DNA from 2 places in the Streptomyces sp. 8N706 genome. Region 1 is predicted to be linked to the other one. Evidence: riboswitches for the same ligand, from Rfam matches in the RefSeq annotation. Region 1 holds a riboswitch; the other holds the start of a gene.
The links. Region 1 has a riboswitch for S-adenosylmethionine ahead of ACTWQE_RS19060 (aminotransferase class V-fold PLP-dependent enzyme). Riboswitches for the same ligand answer to the same signal wherever they lie in the genome.

Region 1 (15,899 bases):
ATGCGTCAGAAAACTCGCGGAGACCCGTATTCCACCCCTTCGGGGTGCGCCGCGGCGCGTTGGGCACCCTCCCCGCGCGACCCCAAATAGCGTCCAGTAAGGTTTGGCCCGCATAAACATCCAAACCCCTGCCCGCGCCAGGGCCGGCGACCGACCAGCAGACGGCCGCAGCCGGCCGCGCGGGCGAGACTCTCGGGAAGGCGCTACGTGAGTCCCAACGGCTCCGACCGCTCGTCGCGGCGCCCGATGCGGCGGAAGCTGCCGCAGGCGCTGGCCGCGGGCCTGGTCCTTGCGACCGCCACCGGTTGCACATATAAGGACTTCCCCCGCCTCGGTATGCCCACCCCCGTCACGGAGGAGGCGCCGCGGATCCTCTCCCTGTGGCAGGGCTCCTGGGCGGCAGCGCTCGCCACAGGCGTGCTGGTCTGGGGCCTCATCCTGTGGGCGGTCGTCTACCACCGCCGCAGCAGGACCAAGGTCGAGGTCCCCGCGCAGACCCGGTACAACATGCCGATCGAGGCCCTCTACACCGTGGTCCCGATCATCATCGTCGCGGTGCTCTTCTACTTCACCGCACGCGATGAGAGCGAGCTCCTCAAGACCTCCAAGAAGCCGGACCACGTCGTCAACGTGGTGGGCTACCAGTGGAGCTGGGGCTTCAACTACCTGGAGAACGTCGACGGGAACCTCAGCACCCCGGCCAAGATCCCCGCGCAGCTCAACTCCATCCCGGACAAGAAGCTCGCAACCGCCCCGAAGGGCGCCGAGGGTGTCTACGAGACGGGCACCCCGGGCGAGCGCAACCCGCAGACCGGCGACCCGGGCCCGACGCTGTGGCTGCCCAAGGGTGAGAAGGTCCAGTTCATCCTGACCTCCCGGGATGTCATCCACTCCTTCTGGGTGGTGCCGTTCCTCTTCAAGCTGGACGTCATTCCCGGGTACACCAACGTCTTCGAGGTGACGCCGAACAAGGAGGGCACCTTCCGGGGCAAGTGCGCCGAGCTCTGCGGCGTCGACCACGCCCGGATGCTCTTCAACGTCAAGGTCGTCTCCCCGGAGCGCTACCGGGCGCACCTGAAGGACCTGGCGAAGCAGGGCCAGACCGGCTACATCCCGTCGGGCATTTCCCAGACGGCAGCCGAGAAGAATGCGGAGACGAACACCGAATGAGCATCCTCAACGAACCCCAGGGTGCCGACACTGCCTCGTACGAGGACGAGCTGCCGGTGCGTGGCAGGCAGCCCGGCAATGCCGTGGTGAAGTGGCTGACGACCACCGACCACAAGACGATCGGTACGCTCTACCTCGTCACGTCGTTCGCGTTCTTCTGCATCGGCGGAGTGATGGCGCTGCTCATGCGCGCCGAACTCGCCCGCCCGGGACTGCAGGTCATGTCGAACGAGCAGTTCAACCAGGCGTTCACGATGCATGGCACGATCATGCTGCTGATGTTCGCGACGCCGCTGTTCGCCGGTTTCGCGAACTGGATCATGCCGCTGCAGATCGGTGCGCCCGATGTGGCGTTCCCGCGGCTGAACATGTTCGCCTACTGGCTCTACCTCTTCGGCTCGCTGATCGCGGTGGGTGGCTTCCTCACCCCGCAGGGCGCCGCCGACTTCGGCTGGTTCGCCTACTCCCCGCTGTCGGACGCGGTGCGTTCGCCGGGCGTGGGCGCCGACATGTGGATCATGGGTCTGGCCTTCTCCGGTTTCGGTACGATCCTGGGTTCGGTCAACTTCATCACCACGATCATCTGCATGCGCGCCCCCGGCATGACGATGTTCCGGATGCCGATCTTCACCTGGAACGTGCTGCTGACCGGTGTGCTGGTGCTCATCGCCTTCCCGGTGCTGGCCGCCGCGCTGTTCGCGCTGGAGGTGGACCGGAAGTTCGGGGCGCACATCTTCGACGCGGCGAATGGCGGCGCGTTGCTCTGGCAGCACCTCTTCTGGTTCTTCGGCCATCCCGAGGTGTACATCATCGCGCTGCCGTTCTTCGGCATCGTTTCCGAAGTGGTCCCGGTCTTCAGCCGTAAGCCGATGTTCGGCTACATCGGTCTGATCGCGGCGACGATTTCGATCGCGGGTCTGTCGGTGACGGTGTGGGCGCACCACATGTACGTCACGGGCGGTGTGCTGTTGCCGTTCTTCTCGTTCATGACGTTCCTGATCGCGGTTCCGACCGGTGTGAAGTTCTTCAACTGGATCGGCACCATGTGGAAGGGGTCGTTGAGTTTCGAGACGCCGATGCTGTGGACGGTGGGCTTCCTGGTCACCTTCCTCTTCGGTGGTCTGACCGGCGTCATCCTGGCGTCGCCGCCGATGGACTTCCACGTCTCGGACTCGTACTTCGTGGTGGCCCACTTCCACTACGTGGTCTTCGGCACCGTGGTGTTCGCGATGTTCGCCGGATTCCACTTCTGGTGGCCGAAGTTCACCGGCAAGCTGCTGGACGAGCGCCTCGGCAAGATCACCTTCTGGACGCTGTTCATCGGCTTCCACGGCACCTTCCTCGTCCAGCACTGGCTGGGTGCGGAGGGCATGCCGCGGCGTTACGCGGACTACCTGGCCGCCGACGGCTTCACCGCACTGAACACCATCTCGACCATCAGCTCCTTCCTGCTCGGTCTGTCGGTCCTGCCGTTCTTCTACAACGTCTGGAAGACCGCCAAGTACGGGAAGAAGGTCGAGGTCGACGACCCGTGGGGCTACGGCCGCTCGCTGGAGTGGGCGACCTCCTGCCCGCCGCCGCGGCACAATTTCCTCACCCTGCCGCGGATCCGTTCCGAATCCCCGGCGTTCGACCTGCACCACCCGGAGATCGCCGCGCTCGACCAGCTCGAGCACGCCGCCCCGGGTGCGACGGCGCTGGCCGGTGGCAAGGAGGCAGGAAAGTGAAGATCCAGGGACGTATGTTCATCTGGCTGGCCATCTTCATCCTGGCCATGGCCATCGTGTACGGCGTGTGGTCGAAGGAGCCGGTCGGCACCACGGCGCTGTTCCTCGCCTTCGGCCTGAGCATCATGATCGGCTACTACCTCGCCTTCACCGCCCGCCGGGTGGACACGGGGGCGCAGGACCGCAAGGACGCGGACGTCGCCGACGACGCCGGCGAGCTGGGCTTCTTCAGCCCGCACAGCTGGCAGCCGCTGTCCCTGGCCATCGGCGGTGCCTTCGCCTTCATGGGCATCGTCTTCGGCTGGTGGCTGCTCTACTTCTCGCTGCCCATCATCCTCTTCGGCCTGTTCTTCTGGGTCTTCGAGTACTACCGGGGCGAGAACGCCAACCAGTAGCTCCTCGCGGAGCACCGCACGATGAGGCCCGGCAACCTTCCAGGTTGCCGGGCTTCACCCATTTGCCCGCGCTCGACGCGCCGATCCCTCACCTATTTCCTAATTTGTGACCATGAGTCACACTTCGCGATTCCGGACAGCAGCGAGCTGCGCATTGCTGATAGCCCCTCTGACGGTGTTCGCCACCGCCTGCGACGGCGACGGGCACCCCCTGTCCGCCCAGCCGTTCGACGCATCCGGCCAGGTGGCCCTGAACGCGGACGAAGGCGGGAAGATAGACCCCGACAAGCCGCTGGAGATAACCGCCAAGGGCGACAACGGCCGAATAACCGACGTGACCGCCACGGACGCCTCAGGCCGCTATCTGCGCGGCGAACTCTCCGCCGACGGGGCTCGATGGCGCAGCACGACATCGCTGGCCGCAGGCGCCCACTACACCGTCCGGGTGAGCACCGAGAACGAGGAGGGCGCCCCCGGCCTCCGTACCGTCGGCTTCGACACGAAAGCGGCGGACAAGCTCATACGGGTGAAGTTCGGCCCCGACAGCGGTACCTACGGCGTGGGCCAGCCCGTCACTGCCGAGCTGAGCGCCCCCGTCACCGACCGCGCCGCCCGCGAGACCGTCGAACGGGCGCTGAAGGTCGACTCCCAGCCCCGGGTGGACGGCGGCTGGCACTGGGTGAACGACAAGACCCTGCACTACCGTCCGCAGGAGTACTGGCCCGCCCGGACCAGGATCCAGGTGCGTAGCTCCCTGGACGGGATCAAGGTGGGCAACGGCCTCTACGGAGGCCCGGCGAATTCCCTGAAGCTGAAGATCGGCGACCGGATCGAGGCCATCACCGACGCCGCGGCCCATGTGATGACCGTCAAGCGCAACGGCAAGGTCATCCGCACCATCCCGGTGACCACCGGAAAGCCCGGCTACGACACCCGCAACGGGGTCAAGGTCGTCCTCGCCAAGGAATCCTTCGTACGGATGACCAGCGCCAGCATCGGCTCCTCGGACTTCTACGACCTCGGGGTCTACTGGGCCACCCGGGTCACCTGGAGCGGCGAGTACGTGCATGCAGCCCCCTGGTCCGTCGGATCGCAGGGCGCGGCCAACGTCAGCCATGGATGCACGGGCATGAGCACCGCGAACGCCAAGTGGTTCTTCGACACCGTGAAGCTCGGCGACATCGTCCAGGTGGTCAACAGCGGCGGTTCGATGATGACCGCCTTCGACAACGGCTTCGGGGACTGGAACGTGGACTGGGCGAAGTGGCGCCAGGCCAGCTCCCTGACCCCCGTGGGGAGCCATGTCGAAAGCACGCCCGTCGACGCGGCCCGCCTCCGCCCCCAGATCTGACGCCCGGCCCAGAGACCCCGCCTCGAGACCCGGCCCTGAGACCCTGCCTCGAGACCCGGCCCTGGGGGTCCCGGCTTGAGACCCGGCCCTGAAGGCCCCGCCTCGAGACCCGGCCCTGAGGCTCGGTCCAGGGGCCCGGCCCTCAGGCCTTGGACCTGACGCTCCAACCCTGCGGGACGTAGCCCTGAGCGCCAGGCCCGAGGTCCCAGGGCCCTCAGGCCCTGGGCAGCGCAATCTCAGGCCTCGATGGCCAGCCGCGTACGCAGCAGCCCGGCCAGTGCATCCGCGAACTCCACCGGATCGACCGGGTGCGTCACCGCGGCGTCGGCCCGGCTCCAGGTCGCCAGCCAGGCGTCCTGGGGGCGGCCGATCAGCAGCAGCACCGGCGGGCAGCGGAAGATCTCGTCCTTGATCTGCCGGCAGACCCCCATCCCGCCGGCGGGAACCGCTTCGCCGTCCAGTACGCAGACGTCGACGCCGCCCGCTTCCAGGGCGCTCAGAACCGCCGGCAGGGTGGCGCACTCCACGAACTCGACCGTCGGCAGACCGGCGGCCGGGCGCCGCCCCGTCGCCAGCCGTACCTGCTGGCGGGTGTCGGCGTCGTCGCTGTAGACCAGCACCGTGGCGGTCGGCTGCATAGTTCCTCCATGCTTGTCGTCAGCGCGTCCCGGAGCCGGGCCGTTGCGCGGATGCTACTCCGCGACGCGCCCGCCGGAGGAGGGGTCGTACGGATCCGGAACCGGGCGGACGGCACGTCAGGACTGGTCCGCGCGGCCCCCGGCCAAAAGGCCCGGAAGCGGTGCTTCCCTCCTTCGAGCTACGGCTTCCCTGGGCCGTATGAGCAGGGCACACGTCGTTGACACACCGAACGGCACCCCCCGGGGTGAGGGCGGGATAAGCGACCGACATAATGTCGGTCGTGGCGACAGCAACGACAGTAGAAACCGGGCCCGCGCACCCGTCGGTCAATCGGCCGAACCTCACCAGCGTCGGAACCATCATCTGGTTGAGTTCCGAGCTGATGTTCTTCGCGGCCCTCTTCGCGATGTACTTCACCCTGCGATCGGTGACCGGCGCCGAGTTCTGGAAGCAGCAGGCCGACTTCCTGAACTTCCCCTTCTCGGCGGCCAACACGACGATCCTGGTGCTCTCCTCCCTCACCTGCCAGCTCGGCGTCTTCGCCGCCGAGCGCGGTGATGTGAAGAAGCTGCGCGCCTGGTTCGTGGTCACGTTCATCATGGGCGCGATCTTCATCGGCGGCCAGGTCTTCGAGTACACCGAGCTGGTCAAGCACGAGGGCCTGTCGCTCTCGTCCGACGCGTACGGCTCCGTGTTCTATCTGACCACCGGCTTCCACGGCCTGCACGTGACGGGCGGTCTGATCGCCTTCCTGCTGGTTCTGGGCAGGACGTACGCCGCCAGGAGGTTCACCCACGAACAGGCCACGGCGGCCATCGTCGTGTCCTACTACTGGCACTTCGTCGATGTCGTCTGGATCGGCCTTTTCGCCACGATCTACATGATCAAGTAACGGGCCCACCGGACCCGCGCTCCACAGACATATCCAGAAGCATCGACGCAGAAGATCCTGACACCGGGGTAATCCGTGAAAAAGCTCTCCGCACGACGGCGCCATCCGCTGGCGGCGCTCGTCGTCCTACTCTTCGCGCTGGCGGTCACCGGGGGGCTGTACGCCGCGTTCGCGCCCGCGGACAAGGCACAGGCCGATGACACCGCCCAGTCCCTTGCCATCGAGGAGGGCAAGAAGCTCTATTCCGTGGGCTGCGCCAGCTGCCACGGCACCGGCGGTCAGGGGACCACCGACGGACCGAGCCTGGTCGGCGTCGGCTCCGCCGCGGTGGACTTCCAGGTCGGCACCGGCCGTATGCCGGCCCAGCAGCCCGGTGCCCAGGTGCCGCGGAAGCCCAAGGTCTACACCCAGGCCCAGACCGACCAGCTGGCCGCGTACATCTCCTCGCTCGGTGCGGGCCCGACCACACCCACCGAGGAGCAGTACGACCCCCAGGGCGCGGACATCGCGAAGGGCGGAGACCTCTTCCGCACGAACTGCGCGCAGTGCCACAACTTCACCGGCAAGGGCGGCGCCCTCACCGGGGGCAAGTACGCCCCGGAACTCGACAACGTCGAGCCGAAGCACATCTACGAGGCCATGCAGACGGGCCCGCAGCAGATGCCCTCCTTCCCGGACACCACGATGCCCGAGCAGGACAAGAGGGACGTCATCGCGTACCTCCACACGGTCAACAGTGATGAGGCGGAGTCGCCGGGCGGCTTCGAGCTGGGTGGGCTCGGCCCGGTCAGCGAGGGCCTCTTCGGCTGGATCTTCGGCCTGGGCGTGATGATCGCCACCGCCATCTGGGTCGCCGCGCGCACCGCAAAGGCCAAGAAGTCATGAGTCAGAGTGGATCCAACAAAGACGTGTCCGAAGAACACCTGCCGAGTGAGCAGGCAACGGCCGGGACCGGCACGGTAGCCGTCGCGGAAGCCCCGTTCGCCGACCCCGGGCTGCCGCCCCACGAGCACCGCATCCAGGACATCGACAAGAAGGCAGCCAAGCGCTCCGAGCGCGTCGTCGCCTTCCTGTTCACGCTCTCGATGCTGGCCACCATCGGTTTCATCGCCGCCTACGTGGCCATCCCGATCGAGAAGATCGTCTACATCTTCCCGATCGGCAACATCAGCGCGCTGAACTTCTCGCTGGGCGTCACCCTCGGCGCGGCGCTGTTCTGCATCGGCGCGGGCGCGGTCCACTGGGCCCGCACCCTGATGTCCGATGTGGAGACCGCCCAGGAACGGCACCCGATCGAGGCCGAGCCCGAGGTCAAGGCCAAGGTCATGGCCGACTTCAAGGCAGGTGCCGAGGAGTCGGGCTTCGGCCGGCGCAAGCTGATCCGCACCACCATGTTCGGAGCGCTGGCCATGGTGCCGCTCTCCGGTCTGGTGCTCCTGCGTGACCTCGGCCCGCTGCCCGAGACCAAGCTCCGGCACACCCTGTGGGAAAGGGGCAAGCTGCTGGTCAATGTGAACACCCAGGAGCCCCTCCGTCCCGAGGACGTCGCTGTCGGCTCGCTGACCTTCGCCCAGCCCGAGGGGCTGGAGGAGGACGAGCACGACTTCCAGAAGGAGATCGCGAAGGCGGCCCTGATGATCGTCCGGCTCCAGCCGGAGAACATCAAGGACAAGCGCGAGCTCGACTGGTCGCACGAGGGCATCGTGGCGTACTCGAAGATCTGCACCCACGTCGGTTGCCCGATCAGCCTGTACGAGCAGCAGACGCACCACGTGCTCTGCCCGTGCCACCAGTCGACCTTCGACCTCTCCGACGGCGGTCGAGTGATCTTCGGCCCGGCCGGTCACGCTCTGCCGCAGCTGCGGATCGGTGTGAACAAGGACGGTTACCTCGAAGCGCTCGACGACTTCGCGGAGCCGGTCGGCCCGAGCTTCTGGGAGCGCGGATGAGTACTGCAGAGGACAGGCGCCAAGCGCCCCGCGGCGAGCGGCTCGCCGACTGGGCGGACGGCCGCCTGGGCATCTACGGCCTGGCCAAGGCCAATATGCGCAAGATCTTCCCGGACCACTGGTCCTTCATGCTGGGTGAGGTCGCGCTCTACAGCTTCATCGTCATCATCCTCACGGGTGTGTATCTGACGCTGTTCTTCCACCCGGCGATGAACGAGGTCGTGTACGACGGCAGTTACGTTCCGATGCAGGGCGTGCGGATGTCCGAGGCGTATGCCTCGACGCTGGACATCAGCTTCGACGTCCGTGGTGGTCTGCTCATCCGGCAGATCCACCACTGGGGCGCCCTGATCTTCATCGCGGCGATGTTCGTCCACATGATGCGGGTGTTCTTCACCGGAGCCTTCCGCAAGCCGCGTGAGCTCAACTGGCTGTTCGGCTTCCTGCTGCTGGTGCTCGGTATGTTCACCGGCTTCACCGGCTACTCGCTGCCGGACGACCTGCTGTCCGGTACCGGTGTCCGGTTCATGGAGGGCGCGGTCCTCTCCATGCCGATCGTCGGCACGTACCTCTCGTTCTTCCTCTTCGGCGGGGAGTTCCCCGGGACGGACTTCGTGCCGCGGTTCTTCTCGATCCACGTACTGCTGCTGCCGGGCATCATGCTCGGCCTGCTGGTGGCGCACCTGATCCTGGTCTTCTACCACAAGCACACGCAGTTCCCGGGACCCGGCAAGACGGAGAAGAACGTCGTCGGCATGCCGCTGCTGCCGGTCTACATGGCCAAGGCGGGAGGCTTCTTCTTCCTGGTCTTCGGTCTGATCGCGGCCATCTCCGGTGTCGCCAGCATCAACCCGATCTGGGCGCTCGGCCCCTACCGGCCGGACCAGGTGTCCACCGGCGCCCAGCCCGACTGGTACATGGGCTTCTCCGAGGGCCTGATCCGTCTGATGCCGGGCTGGGAGATCAACTTCTGGGGGCACACCCTCGCTCTGGGTGTCTTCATCCCGCTGATGATCTTCCCGCTGGTGCTGGTCGCCATCGCCATCTGGCCGTTCCTCGAGTCCTGGGTGACCGGGGACAAGCGCGAGCACCACATCCTGGACCGCCCGCGCAACGCCCCGACCCGTACGGCCTTCGGCGTGGCCTGGCTCAGCGTCTACTTCATCCTGCTCGTCGGCGGTGGAAACGACATCTGGGCGACGCACTTCGATCTGTCGATCAACGCGATCACCTGGTTCGGCCGGATCGGCTTCTTCGTCCTGCCGGTGCTCTCCTTCGTGGTGACCAAGCGGATCTGCCTGGGTCTGCAGCGGCGGGACCGGGACAAGGTGCTGCACGGTCGCGAGACCGGCATCATCAAGCGACTGCCGCACGGTGAGTACGTGGAGGTGCACGAGCCGCTCCGGCAGGAGGCGCTCTACACGCTCACCCAGCACGACCAGCACCAGCCGCTCGAGCTCGGGCCGGAACTCGACGAGAACGGCGTCCGGCGCAAGATCTCGCCTACGCAGAAGCTGCGGGCGAAGCTCTCGAAGGGCTTCTACGGGGAGGGCAACCAGATCCCCAAGCCGAGCGCCGAGGAGTACCAGGAGATCACCAGCGGCCACGGCCACCACTGAGCCGCGATCGCCTGTCGTCACACACGAGGGCCCCGTTCCGACCCCGCCCGGGTCGGCGCGGGGCCCTCGGGCTCGGGCCATCGGCGGTGGGGGGCGCGGCGGTGGGCTCCGTGCGCAGCCCCGGCGGGGCCCTCGTGTGGGGCCCGTGCCCTGGGCCTCGTCCGCGCTCCGGTCCTGTCCGCACTCCGGTCTTGTCCCCGCACACCGGTCCTGTCCGCACTCCGGGCGCCGGGTCGTACGACTGCGCTACGCCGATAGGCTTACCTGTGGCCCCCAGGGGCCGCACTCCCTGTTCACGACGGATCCAGGAGCGGACCATGGGCACGGTGACCTCAGCCGGTAGCGACAGTGGCGAGGCGGCCCGCACCTGGGCGGACGTCCTCAGCTCACTGCTGGCGGGCCAGGACCTGAACGCCGACGACACCGCCTGGGCCATGGACCGCATCATGCGAGGCGAAGCGACGGACGCGCAGATCGCGGGCTTCGCGGTCGCTCTGCGCGCCAAGGGAGAGACCGTCCCGGAGGTCACCGGCCTCGTACGCACCATGTACGAGCACGCGAACCTCATCGAGGTTCCGGGACCGAGCGTCGACATCGTCGGCACCGGCGGTGACCGTGCCAAGACCGTGAACATCTCCACGATGTCGGCGATCGTCGTGGCCGGGACCGGCGCGAAGGTCGTCAAGCACGGCAACCGCGCTGCCTCGTCGGCGAGCGGGGCCTCGGACGTCCTGGAGAAGCTGGGCGTCAATCTGGAGCTGTCGCCGCGGCGGGTGGTCGAGGTCGCCGAGGAGGCCGGCATCACCTTCTGCTTCGCGGTCAAGTTCCACCCCGCGCTCCGTCATGTCGCCGTCGCGCGGCGCGAGCTGGGGATCGCCACCATCTTCAACTTCCTCGGCCCGCTGACCAACCCGGCGAGGGTACGGGCGCAGGCCACGGGTGTCGCGGACGCCCGGATGGCGCCGATCATGGCCGGAGTGCTGGCCGAACGCGGCTCGTCCGCCCTGGTCTTCCGCGGCGACGACGGCCTGGACGAGCTCACCACGACCGCCACCTCGCAGGTGTGGGTCGTACGGGACGGGGCCGTGCGGCGGGAGGCCTTCGACCCGCGCGACGTGGGCATCGACGTGGTGCCGGTCGAGGCGCTGCGCGGCGCCGACGCCTCCTACAACGCGGATGTGGCGCGGCGGCTGCTGGCCGGCGAGGAGGGCCCCGTACGGGATGCGGTGCTGCTCAACTCGGCCGCGGCCCTGGTGGCCATGGAGCCCACCGACGCGCCGCTGGCCGAGCAGATCGCGGCGGGTATGGAGAAGGCCGCGGAATCGGTCGACTCGGGCGCGGCCCGGCGGACCCTGGAGCGCTGGATCGGCGCCAGCAACGGCTGAACCGCAGTGCGATGTGCACGGCATTGACCGGTGCCCTGCCCACTGCCGAGCGCGGTGTCGCCGTGGTGGTGAAGCCGTCCGCCGAAGGCTGCGGGGTGGTGACAGTCCCCCGCTGACGGCCGGCGGGGTCCTGCCTGCGTCTTTGCGGTGTGGTCCTGCGGTCCTGTCCGGCCGGTCGGACGACTCCCGCCGTACCGACGCAACCGGACCGACGAAACCGCACCGACGAACCGCACCGACGAAAGGGCCCCGGCTCTTCCCGGGCCCCTTCGCGCATCCGTTGCCGGACCCGTATGTCCGTCATCCGGACACGAGTTGCCCACCGTTGATGACCTGGCATAATTCCCGTCAGGTCACGAGTGACAGCGCAACAGGCCCCGGCTCGCTGTCCGGCAACCCTCCGTCCGTGGCGGGGTGCCCCGGGTGATGACCAGGTCGCAGTCAGCAAGGTCTGCGGCAAGCGCGGACCCCTCGCGATCCAGGGGTCCTGGTGGTCGAGGGAGATCTCTGTGAGTCAGCGAATGCGCTAGGGCGTGTTTCGAAAGTCCCTCCCCCAGACTCCGTCCGGGAGGTGCCCCCAGGCCCGCGACGCCTGGCACGCACGCTCGCTGCGTTGTCGGGCTCGTCCGAGTACGCCCAGTACGAGGACGACCCTCCGCCTTGCGATCGCACGCACCAGCCGCCGCGACCCCCGCCCTTCGGGCGGACGGCGCTACTTTCGAAACACGCCCTCGGGCCGAAGGCCCCTTCACACCTCCGTGCCGTCTCAGCGGCGCGTCGAGGCCATGTCCCGTACGCCCCGACTCATGTCGCCGCGTGCGTTGTCGAGCCATTTCGCCGGTACTCCGAGGAGACTCCGCCATGTCCGCACGCCCTGCCGCCCCCGCGGCCTCCGCCGCTCTGTCCGCCGCCTCCGCCGATCCCGCCCCTGGGGCGACGGACGGTCCGCTGCCGGTTCTCGGCCGGGATGTGCTCGTACCGCTCGTCACCGGCGGTGAGGTGACCTACGCGGCGCTCGACTACGCGGCGAGCGCACCGGCGTTGCAGCGCGTCTGGGACGACGTCGCCGCCTACGCCCCGTACTACGGCAGCGTGCACCGCGGCGCCGGATACCTCTCCCAGCTGTCCACCGACCTCTTCGAGAACAGCCGCGCCGCCGTCGCCCGGTTCCTGGGCTGCCGCGACGAGGACCAGGTCGTCTTCACCCGCTCCACCACCGACTCCCTCAACCTTCTGGCCTCCGCCCTTCCGCACGGCACCCGGGTGTTCGTCTTCGAGACCGAGCACCACGCCTCCCTGCTGCCGTGGCAGCAGCGTGCGGGCGTCGACGTCACCTACCTGGGCGCGCCGCGCGCACCGGAGCAGGCTGTCGAGGCTCTGGAGCGGGCCCTGGCCGCGCGGGAGCCCTACGGCCCTGCGCTGGTGTGCGTGACGGGGGCGTCCAATGTGACCGGTGAACTGTGGCCCGTACGGGAGTTGGCGGCGGCGGCCCATGCGCGCGGCGCGCGGATCGTGCTGGACGCCGCGCAGCTCGTCCCGCACCACCCGGTGGACATCGGCGCGTTGGACGTCGACTGGGTCGCCTTCTCCGGACACAAGCTGTACGCGCCGTTCGGCTCGGGGGTGCTGGCGGGCCGTGCCGACTGGCTGCGGGACGCCGAGCCGTACCTCGCGGGCGGCGGCGCGAGCCGCACGGTCAGCCGGCGCGCCGACGGTGGTGTGGACGTGGACTGGCACACCACCGCGGCCCGCCACGAGGCCGGTTCGCCGAACGTCATCGGCGTCCACGCCATCGCCTCGGCCTGCAAGGCGCTGACCGAGGCGGGCTTCGACGCGCTGGTCGCGCGGGAGCAGCGGCTCCTCGCACGCCTGCGGGAGGGCTTGGCGAGGGTGCCCGAGGTGAAGGTGCTGTCGCTGTTCGGGGAGGACGCTCCGAGGGTCGGCGTCATCTCCTTCGTGGTGGAGGGCTGGAACAGCTCCCACTTCGCGGCCGCGCTCTCCGCCGAGTACGGCATCGGGGTGCGCGACGGCCTCTTCTGCGCGCACCCGCTCGTACGGACCCTGCTCGGCGGGGAGCCGGAGCCCCCGGGGGAGTGCGGGGCGCCGGACGCGGCCCCCGGTGAACCGTCGCTGAACGCCATCCGCGTCAGCTTCGGCGCCGGGACCCCGGACGAGCACATCGACCGCTTTGCCGACGCGGTGCAGCAACTCGTCCGCGACGGCGCCCGCTGGAGCTACCGCACGGAGGACGGCCGCTGCGTCCCGGACCGTGGCACGACCGTGGCCTGAACCCCGGCGGGGCCCGTCACGGCGCGTACCCCGAGCGGTCTCGGCGGAGCCGCCGTCCCGCGGACCGCACGACGGAACCCAGCACCGCGGAGGCCTTCCCGGGCCCCGCTGGAGACCGGACGTCCGGGGCGCGGGAGGCGCCGAAGGCCCGCAGCGGCAGACGGCTACGCGTCGAGGCCGATCGCGAAGGCGGCCTCGAGGTCGTGCTGGGAGTACGTGCGGAAAGCCACATGCGTGTCCGTGGCCGCCACGCCGGGGATCTTGCTGATCCGGCCGGGGATGACGTCCGCCAGATCGTCGTGCCGCGCCACCCGGACCATGGCCACCAGGTCGTACGTGCCGGTGACCGAATAGACCTCGCTGACCCCCTCCAGCGCCGCGATCGACTCGGCGATCTCGGGGATCTGGTCCACGCTGGTCTTGATGAGCACGATCGCGGTGATCACGGCTGGCTGTCTCCCTCGGTCGCCCTGACTGGGCTGCTCACTCTAGCCCGCGACCGACGGCGCTCCGCGCCGCTGCCTCAGCCCCTGGGCGTTCTCCCACGACCACCCCCTCAGCGCTCCTGTGGCCCCCCGCCCCCCTGGGCGGACGGCGCTCCGCGCCACTCTCGCTCCCCCCGGTAACGGGCCCACGCGTAGAGGAAGCCGAGGCAGAAGCCGATGAGGTGGGCCAGATAGGCCACCCCCGGCTGGTCCGTGGCCCTGCCCGCGGCCAGCCACTGGAGCACGAACCAGAAGATCAGCACCATCCAGGCCGGGAAGCGGAGCGGCAGAAAGAAGAGGAACGGAAAGAGGCTGGTCACCCGCGCTCCGGGGAAGAGGTAGAGAAAGGCGCCCAGCACTCCGGAGATCGCGCCGGACGCCCCGACCAGGGTCTGGGCGGAGTCGGCGTGGACGGCCGCGTAGCCGGCCAGGGCCAGACAGCCGACGGTGAGATAGAACAGCGCGAAGGCGAACCGGCCCATCCGCTCCTCGGCCATCCCGCCGAAAACGAAAAGGAAGAGCATGTTGCCCAGCAGGTGCAGCCAGTTCCCGTGGACGAACAGGGCGGTCAGCGGGGTCAGCAGCGCGCGCGGGGACCCGGCCAGGAGCTCGCTGGGAATCACCCCCCAGCGTTCGAAATGGGCGGTCTGCGCCGCCAGCAGGTCTCCTTCGGAGCTGTGAGCGGGGTCGAGACCGGAGGCCGGTCCGATGGCGAAGATCAGACAGCAGAGACCGAGGAGGGCGTACGTCACCACGGGCCCGCCGCGTGCGGCCCGCAACGCGCCCATCACCTCCTGCTTCGTCCTGAGCGCCTTGGGGATCATGAGCAGAGCATGGCCTAACTGGATCAACCTGCACAGAGCGCCTCGCCGTGCCCGGTGGCGCCGCCCGGCCCCGGCGCCCTCCGCCCCGCAGGCCGTAGGGTTACGGAAAGCACTCCCGCAGTTCGACGGCGCACTGCGGACGAGCAAGCAAGCGATGAGGACGAGGACGACACGATGGGCGTTCCCCAGCCGACGGCCGACACCCGGTGGCGCTGCACCCTGTGCGGCAATCTCACCCGGTTCGATGTGACCCGCTCGACCCGGGCCGTCGAGTATGTGCACCTCGACCTGGCCGGGGAGCCGAGGATCGAGGAGCGCGAGGTGGTCAGTGAGACCATCGAGTCGGTGCGCTGCCGTTGGTGCAACGCGGTGGACCAGATCGAGCTGGTGGACCGTCCGGGCGCGAACGCCTGAGAACGGAGCGGTGACAGGTGGTGGAGCGTAGCGAGGGCGCCGGCGGGGCCGATGAGGCCGCCGGTCCCGCTGAGGTGCTCGACCGCCCGCTGCCCGAGGGCGTACGGCGCAAGGTCGTCACGCTCGCCGCGGATGCCTTCGGCGGCCTCACCATGGCCGAACTCCCGGCCCAGCTGAGACAGTACGCCCGTTTCACCCCGACCCGCCGGGCCAAGTTCGCGGGCAATGCCATGGCCGCCGCGCTGGAGAGTCACGCACTGTTCCGGCAGCGCATCGGCGAGCGGCTGCGTGAGGCGCAGCCCGAGCTGGCCGAGGCCCTGGAGTCGGGCTCGCCGCCCGCCGCCGCCGATCCGCTGGATGTGGCAGCGGCGGCGTATGTGCTGCGCCCGCAGGGCTGGGTCAAGCTGGTCGCCGCCGCGGGCGAGGAGGCGCAGCGGGCCCAGGCCGAGCGGGCGGAGGAGGACGCCACGCGCCAGGTGCGGCGGCTGCGGGAGGAGCTGGCCGAGGCGCGTACCGCGGCCCGTGCCGAGTCCGACCGGATGCGCGCGGAGCTGGACGCGGCCCGCAAGGAGACCGACGGGCTGCACCGCAAGCTGCGCAGCGCCGTCAGTGACGTACGGCGCGGGGAGGCGGCGGTGCGCAAGGCCGTGGCCGAGCTGGAGTCCGTACGGTCCGCCGCCGCCGCGGACAGGGCCACCGCCGAGAGCGAGGCCCGGCGGCTCAAGGCGCGCCTCGCGGAGACGGAGGGGGCCCTGGAGGC
Region 2 (15,899 bases), on a different contig from region 1:
GTGCTCATAGGCATCGGCGTGGCGATGCTCACCAATGGCGGGGACGACACGAAGAAGGACCAGGCCGGGAACTCCGGTCCCGCCGACAGCGTCGACGAGGGCAAGGGACAGCCGGACGAGCCCGCGGACGAGGGCAAGGGTGAGGGGGAGAAGAAGTTCTCCTCGGACAGGCTGGACGGAGCCTCCCTGCGCCTGGGAGGCACGGCCGGTGTCGCCCGCGACGTGCCGAACGCGCGCTCCAAGACCGGCGCGTACGTCCATATGGACCAGGCGGGCGCAACGGCCACGTACTCCGTGGACGTCCCGAAGAAGGGCCAGTACACGCTGTTCACCGGCTACGGGGTCCCGGGCGCCGACACCAAGGCCACGCTGACGGTGAACAGTAGCCCCCGCTCCGAGCCCCTCAAGCTGGACAACTACGCCGGCGCGAAGCCAGGCGAGTGGGAGAAGGGCTGGACGATGCGCTACGACTGGCTTCAGCTCAACAAGGGCACCAACACCATCGAGTTCTCCTGCGGTCCGACCGACACGTGCAACTTCAACCTGGACTACGTGCAGTTGAAGGCCGGTCAGGTGAAGGACTAGGGCGCGCGGTCGCTCTGCGCTTCCGTCCTCGGAGGACGCTCCCGTTCTCCGAAACGCGCGTTCTCCCGAACCCACGCGGGGCCCGCCGCCGAGGGCGGCGGATCCCGACGGGATGAGTCGTCCTCCGCGCAGCCGATGTCCTGCGCGTCGCAGCGTGTTCAGTTCCGCGGAGCGGGCGGTATTCCGCCCGGGTCGTCACGCGGGCCGGAGCCGGTCAGTACGGCGATGAAGTCCGCCACGGTCCCGGCCATGGCCTCCCGTGCGGGAAGCAGATATCTGCGCGGGTCGACCACCGACGGCTGCTCCTCCAGAAAGGCCCGTACCGCCCCGGTGCAGGCCCTGTTCAGAGCGGTCCCCACATTGATCTTCACCATCCCGGCGACGACGGCCTTGCGAAGCTCCTCGTCCGGAACGCCCGACGAGCCGTGCAGCACCAGCGGGACGGATACCGCGTCCCGGAGGCGTCCGATCAGCCGATGGTCCAGGACGGCCGTCCGCTCCGTCATGGCGTGCGCGCTGCCGACCGCCACGGCCAGCGCGTCCACGCCCGTACGGCCGACGTAGGCGGCCGCCTCCGCCGGGTCGGTCCGGGCGCCCGGCGCGTGGGCGTCCAGGGGCGCCTCGCCCTTCTTGCCGCCGACCTCGCCCAGCTCGCCCTCCACCCAGAGGCCGCGCTGGTGGCCCCACCGCACCGCCTCGGCCGTCGCCTTGACGTTGGCGCCGTAACTCAGCTTCGAGGCGTCGAACATCACCGAGCTGAACCCTTCCGGGTGCGCGGCGTGCAACAGCTCCACGGACTCGACGTGGTCGAGATGGAGTGCCAGGGAAGCGGTCGACGTGCGGGCGACCGCGGCCATGGCCGCCGCGATCGCGGTGAGCCGTCCCCCGTGGAACTTCACGGCGTTCTCGGACACTTGGAGCACCGCGGGAGCCCCCGCGGTCTCCGCGCCTGCCGCAATCGCCTCGGCATGCTCCAGCGTGATCACATTGAACGCCGCGACGGCATGGCCCGCCGCCCGCGCCCGTACGACGAGCTCGCCCGTGCCGACGAGTGGCATGACGCCCCCAATCCCGGGCCGCTTCAGCCCGATCGCTGCATACCGCGAGCCTCCTGCCGTGCTCGGCCCGGCCGACGGGAGAGGAGCCGGCCGGATGCACGCCGGCGGGGCATGAGGGGGGTCCCAGCCGTCACGCCGCCGCCGACCCGTCGGCCACCTCGACGCGCGGCAGCAGGTCCTCGTACGCCGCGCGGTCGAACTCGCCCGCCACCGGGGCCAGTACGGTTGCCGCGGACAGCGCCACGGCTCGCGCCAGCCGTCCGGGCCACGGCAGGCCCTCGGCGAGGCCCGAGAGCAGCCCCGCGACGGCCGAGTCCCCCGCCCCCGTCGGATTGCCGCTGATACGGCTCGGCGGGGCCGCGTGCCAGCTGCCGTCCGCGGTCACCGCGAACATCCCGGCTGGCCCGAGCGAGGCCGCGACCGCACGGGCGCCGCGCCGACGGGCGTCGTGCGCGGCACGGACGGGCTCGGTGGAGCCGGTGAGCCCGGCCAGTTCGTCGGCGTTCGGCTTGACCAGGTCGGGGCGGGCGGCGATGCCCCGGCGCAGCGGCTCGCCCGCGGTGTCCAGCAGCACCGGTACGCCCGCGGCCTGCGCCTCCCGGACGAGCTGTGCGTACGTACCGACCGGGAGCCCCGGCGGCAGACTGCCGCACAGCGCTACGGCTTCGGCCTCGCCGAGCAGCTCCGCGTACGTACCGAGGAACGCGTTCCACTCGGCCCGGCCGATGGTCGGGCCCGCCTCGTTGAGCTGGGTCGTCTCTCCGGACGAGGCGTCCACGACCCCGACGGTCCGGCGGCTCGCGCCCGCGATCGGCGTCAGGGCGTCGATGACGCCGCCCGGCGTGCGGTCCCGCGCCAGCAGCTCCCGCAGGGACGCCCCGGTCGGCCCGCCGACGAAGCCCGTGACCACCGCCCGGTGCCCGAGGGCCCCGAGCACACGCGCCACATTGAGCCCCTTGCCGCCCGCGCGTTCCGAAACCTCCGCCACGCGATGCGTGGCGGAGGTCCGCAGCCGCGGCACGCGGTAGGTGATGTCGAGAGCGGCGTTCAGCGTGACCGTGAGGATCAACGGTCCCCTCCCGTGGGGCGTGCGTGCTGCCGAGGGCCGGCGCAGGGGTACAAGTGCGCGAGCGATCATGCCAAAACAGCGGCGGTCGGCCCAGACCTCCGGACCAACCGCCGATGCCCAACCCCGGGAACACTCAAACCAGTTCGGGTGAAAGCACCCATTCTCCCTTGCGCATCACTCCGACCGGTGCGAAGTCCCTGTCCAGCACCACCAGGTCCGCGTCCTTGCCCGGCTCCAGCGAGCCGATCCGGTCGTATGCGCCCAGCAGCCGCGCCGGGGTCGCCGAGATCGCCTCCACCACCTGCTCGACGGGGACCCTGTCGAGCGTCACGGCCCGACGGAACGCGGAGTCGAGCGTCAGCGTGGAGCCCGCGATCGAACCGCCCTCGACCAGCCGGGCGACGCCATCCTTGACCTCGACGTCCAGTCCGCCGAGCGGGTAGCGGCCGTCGCCCTTCCCGGCTGCGCCCATCGCGTCGGTGATGAGGGCGACGCGCCCGGCGCCCGCCCGGTGGAAGGCGAGCTCCAGGACGGCCGGATGCAGATGCACCCCGTCGTTGATCAGTTCGATCGTGATCCGCTCGTCCTCCAGAAGAGCGGCGACGGGGCCGGGGGCGCGGTGCGCGAGCGGCGGCATCGCGTTGAAGAGATGTGTCGCCACCGTCGCGCCTGCCTCGATGGCCTGTCGCGTCACGTCGTAGGACCCGTCGGTGTGGCCGACGGCCGCGATGACGCCGTGGTCGGCGAGCAGCCGTACGGAGTCCAGACCGCCGGGCAGCTCCGGCGCGAGGGTCATCATCCGCGCCGTACCGCGCGCCGCGTCGACGAGCTTCCGTACGTCCGACGGGTCCGGGTCGCGCAGCAGGGACGGTTCGTGCGCGCCGCAGCGGTTGCGGGCGAGGAACGGCCCCTCGAAGTGGAGGCCCGCCAGATCGCCCTGCTCGACGAGTTCGGAGAGCGCGGACGCCTGGTGGGCCAGGTCGTCGAGGTCTCCGGTGACGGTGGAGGCGAGCAGGGTGGTGGTGCCGTGGCGCCGGTGGGTTCCGATGACCTCGAGGGCCCGCTCGGCCGTCCCGGCGGAGAAGGTCGCGCCGCCGCCGCCGTGCACATGGATGTCGACGAAGCCGGGGACGATCCAGTGGTCGCCGGGGAGTACGACGGTGGCGGGCGCCGACCCGCTCTCGTCCGTGGCGATCGTCCGGCCGTCGACGGTGACCCGGCCGCCCTCGACGACACCGGTCGGCAGCACCACGCGGGCGCCGGTGAGAACCTTACGAGCCACCATCAGGCGGTTACCTCCGCGGAGAGAAGATCCCAGGCGAGCAGACCTGCGCCCAGGCATCCGGCGGTGTCCCCGAGGGCCGCCGGAACGATGTGCGGAACTGTCTGGAACGTGATCCGGGCCGTGACCGCTGCGCGCAGCGGCGAGAACAACGTTTCCCCGGCTTCCGCGAGTCCGCCACCGATGATCAGTGTGTCGGGGTCCAGCAGGGTGAGACCCGTGACGAGGCCGTCGGCGAGTGCGCCGATCGCCTCCTGCCACACGGCAGCCGCCCGGGGGTCACCCGACCGGACGGCCTTCACACAGTCGGCGGCGTCCGCGCCGGGGCCGCCACCAGCGGCCGCCCAGGCGCGGGAGACCGCGGCGGCGGAGGCGACGGTCTCCAGACAGCCCCGTCGGCCGCAGCCGCACCCGGGACCGTCGGGGCGTACGACGATATGGCCGATCTCGCCCGCACAGCCGTGTGCGCCCGGCTCGATCCGGCCGTCGATACCGATCGCCCCGGCTATTCCGGTGCCGAGCGCCATGAAGAGGAACCGGTCGGCACCCCGCCCGGCGCCGAGGCGGCCTTCGGCGAGACCACCCGTCCGCACGTCGTGGCCGAGCGCCACGGGCGCGGCGAGCCGCTGGGTGAGGAGGGCGCGCAGGCGTACGTCCCGCCAGCCGAGGTTGGCGGCGTAGACGGCGATACCGCCGGGCTCGTCGACGACGCCGGGAACGGCTACTCCGGCGGCGGAGGCGGGGTCGCCGAAGCGGTGCAGGCCGAGGTCGCGCAGGTCGGCGGCGAAGTCGAGGATCGACGCCACGACGGCGTCGGGACCGCGGTCGCGGCCGGTCGGCCGGCGGGCCTCGTGCAGGAGGGCGCCGTCCGCCGTCACGAGCGCGGCTTTCATGGCGGTGCCGCCCACATCGAGGGCGATGACGTGTCTCACGGAGGACAGTGTCGCGCGGGACGGGGTGAGAGGTCTAGTCCATTGCTCGCCTCGCCGCCGGGGCTCCTCGCCTCGCCGCCGGGGCTCCTCGCCTCGCCGGCGGGGCCGCTCCGCGCTCTTTGCGAGGCTGGGCCCGCTCCTCGCCTTGCGGGCGGGGCCCGTTCCGCCCCTCGTCGCCGGGGCCGATACCGCGCGTGGGGGTGGGGTGCTTTGTGGTGCGTGGATTGGCGGGCGCGGGCGCGGGCGCGTTGCGGGTGCGGGGTGCGGGGTGCGGTGCGGGTACGTGGTGGGTGCCGGGGCCGGGCCCTCCGGGGCTGGGGTCCCGGAACGTCTATCCACGGGCCCTGGCGGCCCACACATACTTCCCTGGCCTTCGGCATGGGGGACCCCAAGTTTCCAGAACCCCGCCCCTCCGACCCCGACCCCTCCCGTGCCTACCCTGGGTGGTGCCCCGGCGACTTGGCCCCTTTCTGTGGCCGCCCCGGGGGTGTCCCTCCGGCACAGGTTCGTTTCCGTTTCCGTCCTGTGGGGGTCACTCCGGCCTCTTTCTGCGGCCGACTGACGCTGATCTGGCGGGCGGTCGACGGTGTGGCACCCGTGCGGCCTTGGTTGGGCATCGCTCGGCTTCCGTCGTCGGGGGCCGGGGTTCCGGGGAGGGCTAGTTCGGGAGGATCACACTGCGGGTGAGGTTGCGCGGGTGGTCCGGGTCGTAGCCCTTGGATTCCGCCATGGCCACCGCCAGCCGCTGGGCGCGGATCAGATCCGCCATCGGGTCCAGGGCGCGCGGCCCCGTCGCACTGTCCGAGTCCGCCAGCAGGGTGCCGCCGACCCGGGCGACATCGCCCGACAACCCCTCGGGGAGCGAGCCGAAGAGCCAGGTGACGCGGTTCGGCCCGGTGATGGAGATCGGTCCGTGCCGGTACTCCATCGCCGGGTACGACTCGGTCCAGGCGCCCGCCGCCTCGCGCATCTTGAGGGCCGCCTCCTGTGCCATCCCGTACGTCCAGCCGCGCCCCAGGAACGTCCACTGCTCCGCGCCGAGCACGGCGGCCGGAAGGGGCTGGGTGAGGGCCAGTTCGGCGTCGACGGCTGCTTCGGCGACGGTCTTCACCCCTGCGGGCAGCGGTCCCTGCGATTCCAGGGCGGCTCGCAGCAGCGCCAGGGCCGTCGTGGCGAAGCGGGTCTGGACGACCGATTCCTCATCCGCCCAGTCCAGGACGGCCACGGCGTCCGCCGTGGCCATCACCGGGGTCGTCGGGTCGGCGGTGAGCGCCGTCGTGCGGGTACGGCCGCGCAGCGCCGACAGCAGCTCCAGGACCTCCGTCGTGGTGCCGGAGCGGGTGATCGCGACGACGCGGTCGTACGCGCGGCCCAACGGGAATTCGGACGAGGGGAACGCGTCGGTCTCCCCCTGGCCTGCGGCCTCACGCAGCGCCGCGTACGCCTGGGCCATGAACCACGAGGTGCCGCACCCGGTCACCGCCACCCGCTCCCCCGGGCGCGGCAGCCCCTGCGCCCTCTCCACGGCCTCCGCCGCGCGGCGCCAACACCTGGGCTGGGTGGCCGTCTCGGCCGCGGTGCGGGACTCCTCGGCTGAGGACATGTCGGGGTGCTCCTTCGAGGCGGTGTGAAGGTGGTCGCCTCGTGAATAGCAGCCCTGAGCTGGGCCAGGGAAGGGCGCTGCCCGGGGCGGACCCGGCGTGGTGTAGACCTTGTGGGTGCGTGCGGGGGGTGATCCGCGCGTCGCTCAGGGTGGGGGGAGCCCCGGGCGGTAGATGACATTCAGGGCAAAGGTGGTATCCGCAGTGCAGCGGCGCTTTCTGGGCCTCATGGCCGCCGGCGTGACGATGGCCATGGCCCTCACGCTCTCCGGCTGCGGGGCCGACAGCTCGATCGGCGGGGATGTGACGATCAAGCTCGTCGCGGCCGACTACGGAGACAAGGCCGCCAACAGCTCCGAGGAGTACTGGGCCGAGCTCGCCCGCGCGTTCGAGGCCAAGAACCCCGGTATCAGCATCGACGTCGAGGTCTACAGCTGGAACGACGTCGACCGGAAGGTCGCCGAGATGGTCGAGCGCGGCGAGGCCCCCGACATCGCCCAGATCGGGGCCTATGCCGACTACGCCGCGCAGGGGCTGCTGTACAGGGCCGACCAGTTACTCTCCATCCCCACCCAGGCCGACTTCCTCCCCGCCCTCGCGAAGGCGGGCGAGGTCCACCGCGTCCAGTACGGGCTGCCGTTCGTCTCCAGCACCCGCGTGCTCTTCTACAACAAGGCGCTGTTCGCCAAGGCGGGCATCACCTCACCGCCGCGGACCTGGAGCGAGCTCGAGCAGGACGCCGGGGCACTGAAGCGGGCCGGGGTGACGTCACCGTACGGACTGCCGCTCGGGGCCGAGGAAGCGCAGGCAGAGACGCTCAACTGGATGCTGAGCGGTGGCGGTGGCTACGCCGACAACATCGGCAACTACACCATCGACTCGCGGGCGAACATCGCCACGTTCACCTGGCTGCGCGACGAGATGGTGGCCAAGGGCCTGACCAACCCCAAGCCCGGCCGGACCGACCGTCAGGAGGTCTTCGACAGCTTCACACGCGGCGATGTCGCGATGCTCAACGGCCACCCGACGCTGATGAAGCAGGCGGAAGCGCGGCATGTGAAATACGGCATGGCGCCGCTCCCCGGCAAGGACGGGGAGTCCCCGGCGACCACCGGCGTCTCCGACTGGATGATGGCGTTCAAGCGGAACGGCCACCGCGAGCAGGTGGGCACGTTCCTCGACTTCGTCTACGACGAGGACAACGTACTGAAGTTCACGGACCGCTACGACCTGCTGCCGGTCACCACATCGGCCTCCGAGGCGATGCGGGCCGACGAGGACAACAAGAACCTGTGGGAATTCCTCGACCAGCTGCCGAACGCCGAGTTCTACCCGGTGAACAAGAGGTCCTGGGGCCCGGTCGTCAAGCGGCTCAAGAAGTCGATCGGCACCGTCGTGGAGAAGAACGGCGACCCGGCGAGCGTGCTGGGCGAGCTCCAGCGCGACGCCGACACCACGGAGAACGCGACCGAATAGGGCAGTTGGTGCTCCTCAGGTGTTCCGCTGCGGTCGGCCGCATGCAAGGCGCCGGATCGGCCTCTGGGGTGCCGCATGCCGAAGCAGGGGGAGGGCTGTTCGGTCGATCGGGCAACGCAGCTGGGGCCCTCCTCCACCCTCCGGCCAAGCGGACCCCACCCAGCGGTAGCAGGGGGAAAGGCCGCGCCAGGGCAGCGCGGGGTGAACCTCGGCTGACGCGGCGCTAGGGTGCACGGCATGACCGAGGAGCGGAGAGGCCTGTCCGACCGGGACCGCGCCGTGCTCGGCATGGAGCGCGTCACCTGGTCGGGGGCGGGCGCCAAGGAGCGGGCCATACGGGAGCGGCTCGGTATGTCCCCGACCCGCTACTACCAGCTTCTCAACGCCCTCCTGGACGACCCGCTGGCCCTCGCGCACGACCCGGTGACGATCAACCGCCTCCGGCGCGTCCGGGAGTCCCGCCGCCGCAATCGCTGACCCGAACGGGCCCGTCCCCGGTAGGGTCGGGCCCATGGGCAGCATCCCGGACTCCCTGCCGAACCCCGTCACCCCCGCAGGCCGCGAAGGTCTCGCCGCGCTGCTGCAGCGACCCGAACGGGCTGTGGTGGCACTCGACTTCGACGGCACGCTCGCACCGATCGTGCCGGACCCGGACCGGGCCCGCGCCCATCCAGGTGCCGTACCCGCACTCGTCCGCCTGGCGCCACGCGTCGGCTCGGTTGCGGTGATCACCGGCCGCCCGGCCGGGGTCGCCGTACGGTACGGCGGCTTCGACGGCGTACCGGGCCTGGAGCATCTGGTGGTGCTGGGCCACTACGGGGCCGAGCGCTGGGACGCCCTCAGCGGCAGGGTCCGCGCGCCCGCCCCTCACCCGGGCGTCGCAGCCGTCCAGGCCGAACTCCCCGGCGTACTCGAGCGCAACGGCGGCCGGCCCGGCACGTTCGTCGAGGACAAAGGCCGCGCCATCGCCGTCCACACCCGCCGCGCCGATGACCCCCAGGCCGCGTTCGAGGCCCTGCGCGAACCGCTCCACGCCCTGGCCGAGCGGCACGGCCTGATCGTCGAGCCGGGCCGGATGGTCCTGGAGCTGAGGCCGCCGGGCATGGACAAGGGCGTTGCCCTGGAGGAGTACGTACGGGAGTCGGGCGCGGGTGCGGTTCTCTACGCGGGCGACGACCTCGGCGACCTCGCCGCCTTCGCGGCGGTGGAGCAGCTGAGGTCCGACGGACTGCCGGGGGTCCTGGTCTGCAGCGGTAGCACGGAGGTCACCGAACTGGCGGACCGCGCCGACCTGGTGGTCGACGGCCCACCGGGCGTGGTGGACCTGCTGTCGGCGCTGGCCGACGCGATGAACCCCTGACGCGGCGCGCCGAGGCCCACCGGACGTGAGCCGGAACGGAACCACCATGACCCATTGGACTGCCCGCCCCGAGACCGCCGACGACATCCCCGCCCTCCGCGACATCCACCGTGCCGCCTTCCCCACCTCCGAGGAGGCCGACATCGTCGACGCCCTGCGCGCCGACCCGAACGCGTGGATCAACGGCCTGTCGATGGTGACCCAAGCCGGGGACGGCACCCTTGTCGGACACGCTCTGCTCACCCGCTGCCACATCGACGGCCGACCGGCTCTCGCTCTCGCCCCCTGCGCGGTCCTGCCCGCACACCAGAGCCAGGGCGCCGGCTCCGCCGCCATCCGAGCGGCGCTGGAGGCCGCCCGCGCCATGGGCGAGAACACCGTGGTCGTCCTCGGGCACGCCGACTACTACCCCCGCTTCGGCTTCACCCCGGCTTCCCGCTTCGGTATCCGCGCACCCTTCGAGGTTCCCGACGAGGCGATGATGGCCCTCACCCTCACCACGGACCGCCCGGCACCCACCGGAACCATCCAGTACCCGGCCGCCTTCGGCGTCTGAACCCCCGGCGGCACCCCGAGCGGCGAGCCGGGGCATCCCGCACCGATGAGAGGCGGGAACGGACCGCGGCCCCCCACCCGCGCGGCTCTGATGCCCGCCGCCGACAACCCCCGGCCCGGGGGCAACCCGAAGCGCCGGGATCAACCCGCCCGGAGGGCCTGGAGCTGGTCCAGGAACCAGCGCTGTGGCGGCAGCGCCGTCGCCGCCGCAGCCAGCCGCTTGGTGCGCTCCGCCCGCTCCCCGGCCGTCATCGACAGCGCCTGGTGCAGCGCCTTCGCCGTCCCCGTCACGTCGTACGGGTTCACCACCAGCGCCTCCTTGCCGAGGTCCTCGTAGGCACCGGCCTCGCGGGAGAGCACGAGCGCGCACCCCGCGTCGGAGACGACCGGCACCTCCTTCGCGACGAGATTCATGCCGTCGCGGATGGGATTGACCAGAGCCACGTCCGCGAGCCGGTAGGCGGCCAGCGAGCGGGCGAAGTCGTCCTTCACATGGAGGATCACCGGCTGCCAGTCGTCCGTGCCGTAGTCGGCGTTGATCCTGTCGGCGACCCGCTGCACCTCGGCCGTGTAGCGGCGGTAGACCTCCAGGTCCTGCCGGGAGGGATAGGCGAAGGCGATGTGGACGACCCGGCCGCGCCACTCGGGGCGGTCGGTGAGGAGCTGACGGTACGCGTGCAGCCCGCGCACGATGTTCTTCGAGAGCTCGGTGCGGTCCACGCGGACGATCACCTTGCGGTCGTCGCCGCCGATCTGCCCGCGCAGGGCGGCCATCCGCTCGTCCACGTCCGGCCGGTGCGCACGCTCCCGCAGGAAGTCCGCGTCGGCGCCGAGCCCGTGCACCCCGAGCCGGGTCGTACGGCCGCTGTGCACGACCGCACCGGTGTCGCCACCGACACCGCCGCGTACCACCGCACCGCCACCGGCACCGCCCTCCGAACCAGCACCGGAGTCGGTCTCCGCGCCGGAGCGTCCCTCCGCGCCGTAGTCGGCGTCCGCGCCGGAGCGCGCCTCCGCCCCCAGCGCGTCCACGCAGGTCGCGGCGAACGCCTCCGCCCAGCGGTGGGTCAGAAAGGCCGCCCGGTCGGCGCCGAGGATGCCGTGCAGCAGCTGCCGGGCGATGTCGTCGGGGAGCAGCCGGAAGTAGTCCACGGGCGCCCACGGCGTATGGGAGAAGTGCCCGATCCTGAGGTCGGGGCGGCGCTCACGGAGCAGGCCGGGGACGAGGCACAGGTGGTAGTCCTGCACGAGGACGGCGGCGCCCTCGGCCGCCGACTCGGCGAGAGCGTCGGCGAACGCCGCGTTGTATGACTCGTAGGCCGCCCACTGGTCGCGGAAGTCCGCGTCGAAGACCGGCTCCAGCGGGGTCTGGTAGAGCAGGTGGTGGACGAACCACAGGACCGAGTTCGCGATGCCGTTGTACGCGGCGGTGAACACCTCCGGGTCGATGCCCAGCATCCGGACCCGCTGACCCCCGGTGTCGGCCGGGTCGAGCGTGCCGCCCGTACGGCGTACGGCCTCGCGGTCGCCGTCGCTCAGCGCGGCGCACACCCACAGGGCGTCCGTGTCCGGGCCGATGGCGCTCAGCCCGGAGACCAGTCCGCCGCCGCCGCGCTTGGCGGCGAGGGAGCCGTCCTCGCGACGGGCGTACGAGACGGGGCCGCGATTGGACGCGACGAGTACCTCGGCAGCCTGCTCTGCGACCATGTCGCGAGCCTAGCCCGCCGTAGATCCGCTCAAACGTACGGACAGGGGGCGGTTTGTCGTCCTGCCGCGGGAACAGCCGACGGGGGTGGGGTGCAGTGCCGACCCGGGTGGGCTGCCGAACCGGCAGGCGGCCTTCGCCTGGCCGGCTGCGGTCCGGCGTGCTGCGCGCGGGCGGGCCAGGGCAGAAGGCGTCGCCGAGCGTGCGCCGGCCGGTCGCGCCCTCGGCGGTTCCCGAGCCCTTGGGCGGGCTGCCCAACCCCGGGCGGTTCCCGAGCCCTCGCGCGGCTCCCGCCTCGGGCTCCCGCCGGGCTCCCGCCTCGGGCCCCGCCTCGGGCCCCGCCTCGGGCCCCCGCCTCCGTCGCACGTCGGTGCTCCGCCCCTCCGGAGGAGTGGAGCCCGTCAGGGCCCGTTCACGCCACCCGGCCGCGCCCGGAGGCCCGGTGGGCGCGGTGCTCGCGGTACTCCGGAACCGTGATCATCGGGGGCCGCTCCTCTGCCGCCACCTCGTGCACGGACGGGGTGAACCCGCCCTCCTCGGCCCGGTCGAACTGCGTGAGCACGGGCCGTACGAGGTGCCCGCGCGCCAGCCGGGCCTGGGCCGTGCGGTAGATCGTCGCGGCCATCCGGCCGAGCGCCTGGCCGTCCTGGTGGCGGTGGAGCCGTATGCCGACGTCGACCTGCGCGAGCGCGTCGAGTCCGACGAGGTCCAGCGCGTCGACGAGCATGCCCAGCTCGACGCCGTAGCCGACGGGGAAGGGCAGCCGCTCCAGCAGCGCGCGGCGGGCGGCGTACTCGCCGCCGAGCGGCTGGACGAACCCGGCCAGCTGCGGCCAGTGCAGATTGAGCAGGGGCCGGGCGACCAGCTCGGTGACCCTGCCGCCCCGGTCGCCGGTGTCGCCGAGCGGCCGGTCGTACATCGCCTTGACCAGGTGGACGTCGGGGTCGGTCAGCAGCGGGCCGACGATCCCCGAGACGAAGCGGGCGGAGAAGTCCCGCAGATCGGCGTCGACGAAGCAGAGGATCTCGCCGCTGGTGGCCAGCAGCGAGCGCCACAGCACCTCGCCCTTGCCGGGGAGCGCGGGGAGCCGCGGCAGCACCGTGTCCCGATGGACCACGCGGGCCCCGGCCGCGGCGGCCACCGCGGCCGTACGGTCCGTGGAGCCGGAGTCGAGCACCACCAGTTCGTCGACGAGCGGCACGGCCTCGCTCATCAGCTCGCGGCGGATCGTCTCCACGATCGGCCCGACCGTGGTCTCCTCGTCGAGGGCGGGGAGCACGACGCTGACCGTCCCGGCGGCTCCCCCCGCGTGCTTCGCGGCGAGCAAGCGGTCGAGCGGCCGGTCGCCGGCCGACCAGGAGCGGCGCTCCAGCCAGCGCTCCACCTCTTGCAGCACGTGCTTTCGTCTCCCTGTGCCTGGTGTGGTCGACCCGGTGTGGTGCGGGTCTGTGATTCATCTCGCGGTTCGGACGACTATCTCAACTGTCCGGGCCGTCGGTTACAGTCTTGAACAGCGCGGGAGTCCACTTCATGTCGGGGTGGCTGCCGCGGATGACAAACGCCCGGGCCCGGCCCGGTGCCATACCGCTCATCCAGAGGGGCAGAGGGAACGGCCCGTTGAAGCCCCGGCAACCATCCAGTCGGTTCTCGTTCATCAGATGCGAGGCTCCCGGCTTGGGAAGGTGCCAATTCCGGCTCGTGGCGAAGTACGTCACGGGGAAGATGAGGAGAAAGGGCCTCGCCTCCATGGCTGTGCAAACTGCTAGCGCGACTTCCCGGGACACCACCCCCGAAAGCCCGGTCACCTCCACTGTCGCTCTCGGACCCGCCGCCGCGCTGTCCTGCCGCGAATGCGGCGAGCGCTTCGCCCTCGGGCCGATCTTCGCGTGTCAGGTGTGTTTCGGGCCGCTCGAGGTCGCGTACGACCTTCCGGTCGGCGACCCCGAGGCGCTGCGGAAGCGTATCGAGGCCGGTCCGAACAGCATCTGGCGTTACGCGCCCCTGCTGCCCGTCCCCGCGGACGTCGCCGGCAAGCCGAGCCTGAACCCCGGCTTCACCCAGCTGGTCCAGGCCGACAACCTCGCCCGTGAGCTGGGCATCACCGGCGGCCTGCACGTCAAGGACGACTCCGGGAACCCGACGCACTCGTTCAAGGACCGCGTCGTCGCCATCGCGGTGGAGGCGGCCCGTGCCTTCGGCTTCACGACTCTGTCCTGCTCCTCCACGGGCAACCTCGCCGGCGCGGTCGGCGCCGCGGCCGCCCGCGCGGGCTTCCGGTCCTGTGTGTTCATCCCGCACGACCTGGAGGCGGGCAAGGTCGTCATGGCCGCGGTCTACGGCGGCGACCTGGTCGGTATCGAGGGCACGTACGACGACGTCAACCGCTTCTGCAGCGAGCTGATCGGCGACCCGATCGGTGAGGGCTGGGGCTTCGTCAACGTCAATCTGCGCCCGTACTACGGCGAGGGCTCCAAGACCCTGGCGTACGAGATCTGCGAGCAGCTCGGCTGGCGGATCCCGGACAACATCGTGATCCCCATCGCCTCCGGCTCCCAGCTCACCAAGATCGACAAGGGTCTGAAGGAACTGATCGAACTCGGGCTGGTCGAGGACAAGCCGTACAAGATCTTCGGTGCCCAGGCCGAGGGCTGTTCCCCGGTCTCCCGGGCCTTCAAGGACGGCCACGACGTCGTACGGCCCGTGAAGCCCGACACGATCGCCAAGTCCCTCGCCATCGGGAACCCGGCCGACGGCCCGTACGTGCTGGACATCTGCCGCCGCACCGGAGGCACCGTCGAGGACGTGAACGACGAGCAGATCGTCGACGCGATCAAGCAGCTGGCGCGCACCGAGGGCATCTTCGCCGAGACCGCCGGTGGCGTGACCGTGGGGGTGCTGCGCAAGCTGATCGAGACCGGTCAGCTCGACCCGGCCGCCGAGACCGTTGTGCTGAACACCGGCGACGGCCTCAAGACCCTGGACGCGGTGGCCCCGACCACGGGCCCGTCCGCGACCATCCGCCCCACCCTTGACTCGTTCCGAGAGGCTGGCCTCGCATGAGCGTCAACGTCCGTATCCCCACCATCCTGCGCACCTACACGGGTGGTAAGGCCGAGGTACCCGCCGAGGGCGCGACCCTCGCGGAGGTGCTCGCGGACCTGGAGAAGAAGCATCAGGGCATCGGCGCGCGGGTGCTGGACGACACCGGCAAGCTGCGCCGCTTCGTCAACATCTACGTCAACGACGACGATGTGCGCTTCGCCGAGGGCCTGGATACGGCGACGCCGGACGGCGCGGGTATCTCCATCATTCCGGCGGTCGCCGGCGGCTGCTGAGGAATAAACGCAACAACCTTACGTAATAGGAATGACCCCCTCCGTGAGAGAAACGGAGGGGGTCATTCTGTGTGGTTGAGCGCGGTACAGTTGAGCGCTCCGCCCCCGGCGTCCATGCCGACTGCATATGAGAACGCGACAAGATGTGACCGAAGTGTGCGCGCAATTTGTCGCGTTAATACTTTATGCCCGGCCCGACTTGCCCTGAATTCCCGTCAGTTGAGCGGATAGCGCCTGTCGGCTGCGGCTGGATTTCTCGTCCGATTGACCTGTTGCAGACGGCATCTGTGCAGATACATTCAGCCGCGGTCGACGCGTTCCGGCGCACACCCCCACCTGTCGGGGGGTGAGGTCTGACCCGGGTTCGCGGAGTGCGGACCTGCGCAAGGGCCAGTAATAGGGGAGTTAGGGATGGCTCAGGGCACCGTCAAGTGGTTCAACGCGGAGAAGGGGTACGGCTTCATCGCGGTCGACGGTGGTGCGGACGTCTTCGTGCACTACAGCGCGATTCAGATGGACGGCTACCGCACCCTCGAGGAAGGTCAGCGGGTCGAGTTCGAGATCTCGCAGGGCCAGAAGGGGCCGCAGGCGGACATGGTCCGTGTAGCCGGCTGAAGGTCGCGCCGACTGACTGCAGCGTAGGGCCCGCCCCCAGCAGGGGGCGGGCCCGCTCCTGTTACGGCCGCGGCGCGCCCCGGCGCGCCCGGTGACGCGCCGTCGCATCCCTCGCGGATCGCCCGGTGACGCGCCGTGGCATCCCTCGCGGAATGGCGCGGACCGCATGGGTCTGGAACGGCGGGAGCTGCTCGGTGCGACGCTCGAGGACACGGAGGCTCGTACGGAGCCCGAGGTCGTCCACCGGCCTTCGGGGGCACGTACGGCCGCGAACGCAGCAGCGGCCCAGCGGGGAGCTGGGGCCCGCCCGCCGCTCACCGACCCCT

Region 2: it holds a riboswitch for S-adenosylmethionine, as region 1 does, so the genes downstream of both, thrC (threonine synthase) here and ACTWQE_RS19060 (aminotransferase class V-fold PLP-dependent enzyme) in region 1, are expected to answer to the same signal.

What each region holds. Positions count from the first base shown of each region.
Region 1 is NZ_JBQQBW010000047.1:6,424-22,322, reverse strand. It holds gene ctaC (aa3-type cytochrome oxidase subunit II) at 208-1,170, shown strand; gene ctaD (aa3-type cytochrome oxidase subunit I) at 1,167-2,897, shown strand; gene ACTWQE_RS19100 (cytochrome c oxidase subunit 4) at 2,894-3,292, shown strand; gene ACTWQE_RS19095 (Ig-like domain-containing protein) at 3,405-4,643, shown strand; gene ACTWQE_RS19090 (hypothetical protein) at 4,880-5,281, opposite strand; gene ctaE (aa3-type cytochrome oxidase subunit III) at 5,554-6,174, shown strand; gene qcrC (cytochrome bc1 complex diheme cytochrome c subunit) at 6,250-7,059, shown strand; gene qcrA (cytochrome bc1 complex Rieske iron-sulfur subunit) at 7,056-8,123, shown strand; gene qcrB (cytochrome bc1 complex cytochrome b subunit) at 8,120-9,742, shown strand; gene trpD (anthranilate phosphoribosyltransferase) at 10,060-11,127, shown strand; SAM riboswitch class IV at 11,479-11,596, shown strand; gene ACTWQE_RS19060 (aminotransferase class V-fold PLP-dependent enzyme) at 11,989-13,416, shown strand; gene ACTWQE_RS19055 (Lrp/AsnC family transcriptional regulator) at 13,581-13,862, opposite strand; gene ACTWQE_RS19050 (rhomboid family intramembrane serine protease) at 13,973-14,725, opposite strand; gene ACTWQE_RS19045 (hypothetical protein) at 14,900-15,139, shown strand; gene ACTWQE_RS19040 (NYN domain-containing protein) at 15,157-15,899, shown strand, end outside.
Region 2 is NZ_JBQQBW010000004.1:96,677-112,575, reverse strand. It holds gene ACTWQE_RS03185 (carbohydrate-binding protein) at 1-585, shown strand, start outside; gene ACTWQE_RS03180 (class II fructose-bisphosphate aldolase) at 744-1,643, opposite strand; gene ACTWQE_RS03175 (1-phosphofructokinase family hexose kinase) at 1,774-2,712, opposite strand; gene nagA (N-acetylglucosamine-6-phosphate deacetylase) at 2,846-3,997, opposite strand; gene ACTWQE_RS03165 (ROK family protein) at 3,997-4,926, opposite strand; gene ACTWQE_RS03160 (SIS domain-containing protein) at 5,585-6,529, opposite strand; gene ACTWQE_RS03155 (extracellular solute-binding protein) at 6,702-8,003, shown strand; gene ACTWQE_RS03150 (DUF3263 domain-containing protein) at 8,241-8,480, shown strand; gene otsB (trehalose-phosphatase) at 8,515-9,363, shown strand; gene ACTWQE_RS03140 (GNAT family N-acetyltransferase) at 9,410-9,919, shown strand; gene ACTWQE_RS03135 (alpha,alpha-trehalose-phosphate synthase (UDP-forming)) at 10,060-11,625, opposite strand; gene ACTWQE_RS03130 (glucosyl-3-phosphoglycerate synthase) at 12,036-13,019, opposite strand; SAM riboswitch class I at 13,209-13,352, shown strand; gene thrC (threonine synthase) at 13,370-14,683, shown strand; gene ACTWQE_RS03120 (MoaD/ThiS family protein) at 14,680-14,958, shown strand; gene ACTWQE_RS03115 (cold-shock protein) at 15,370-15,573, shown strand.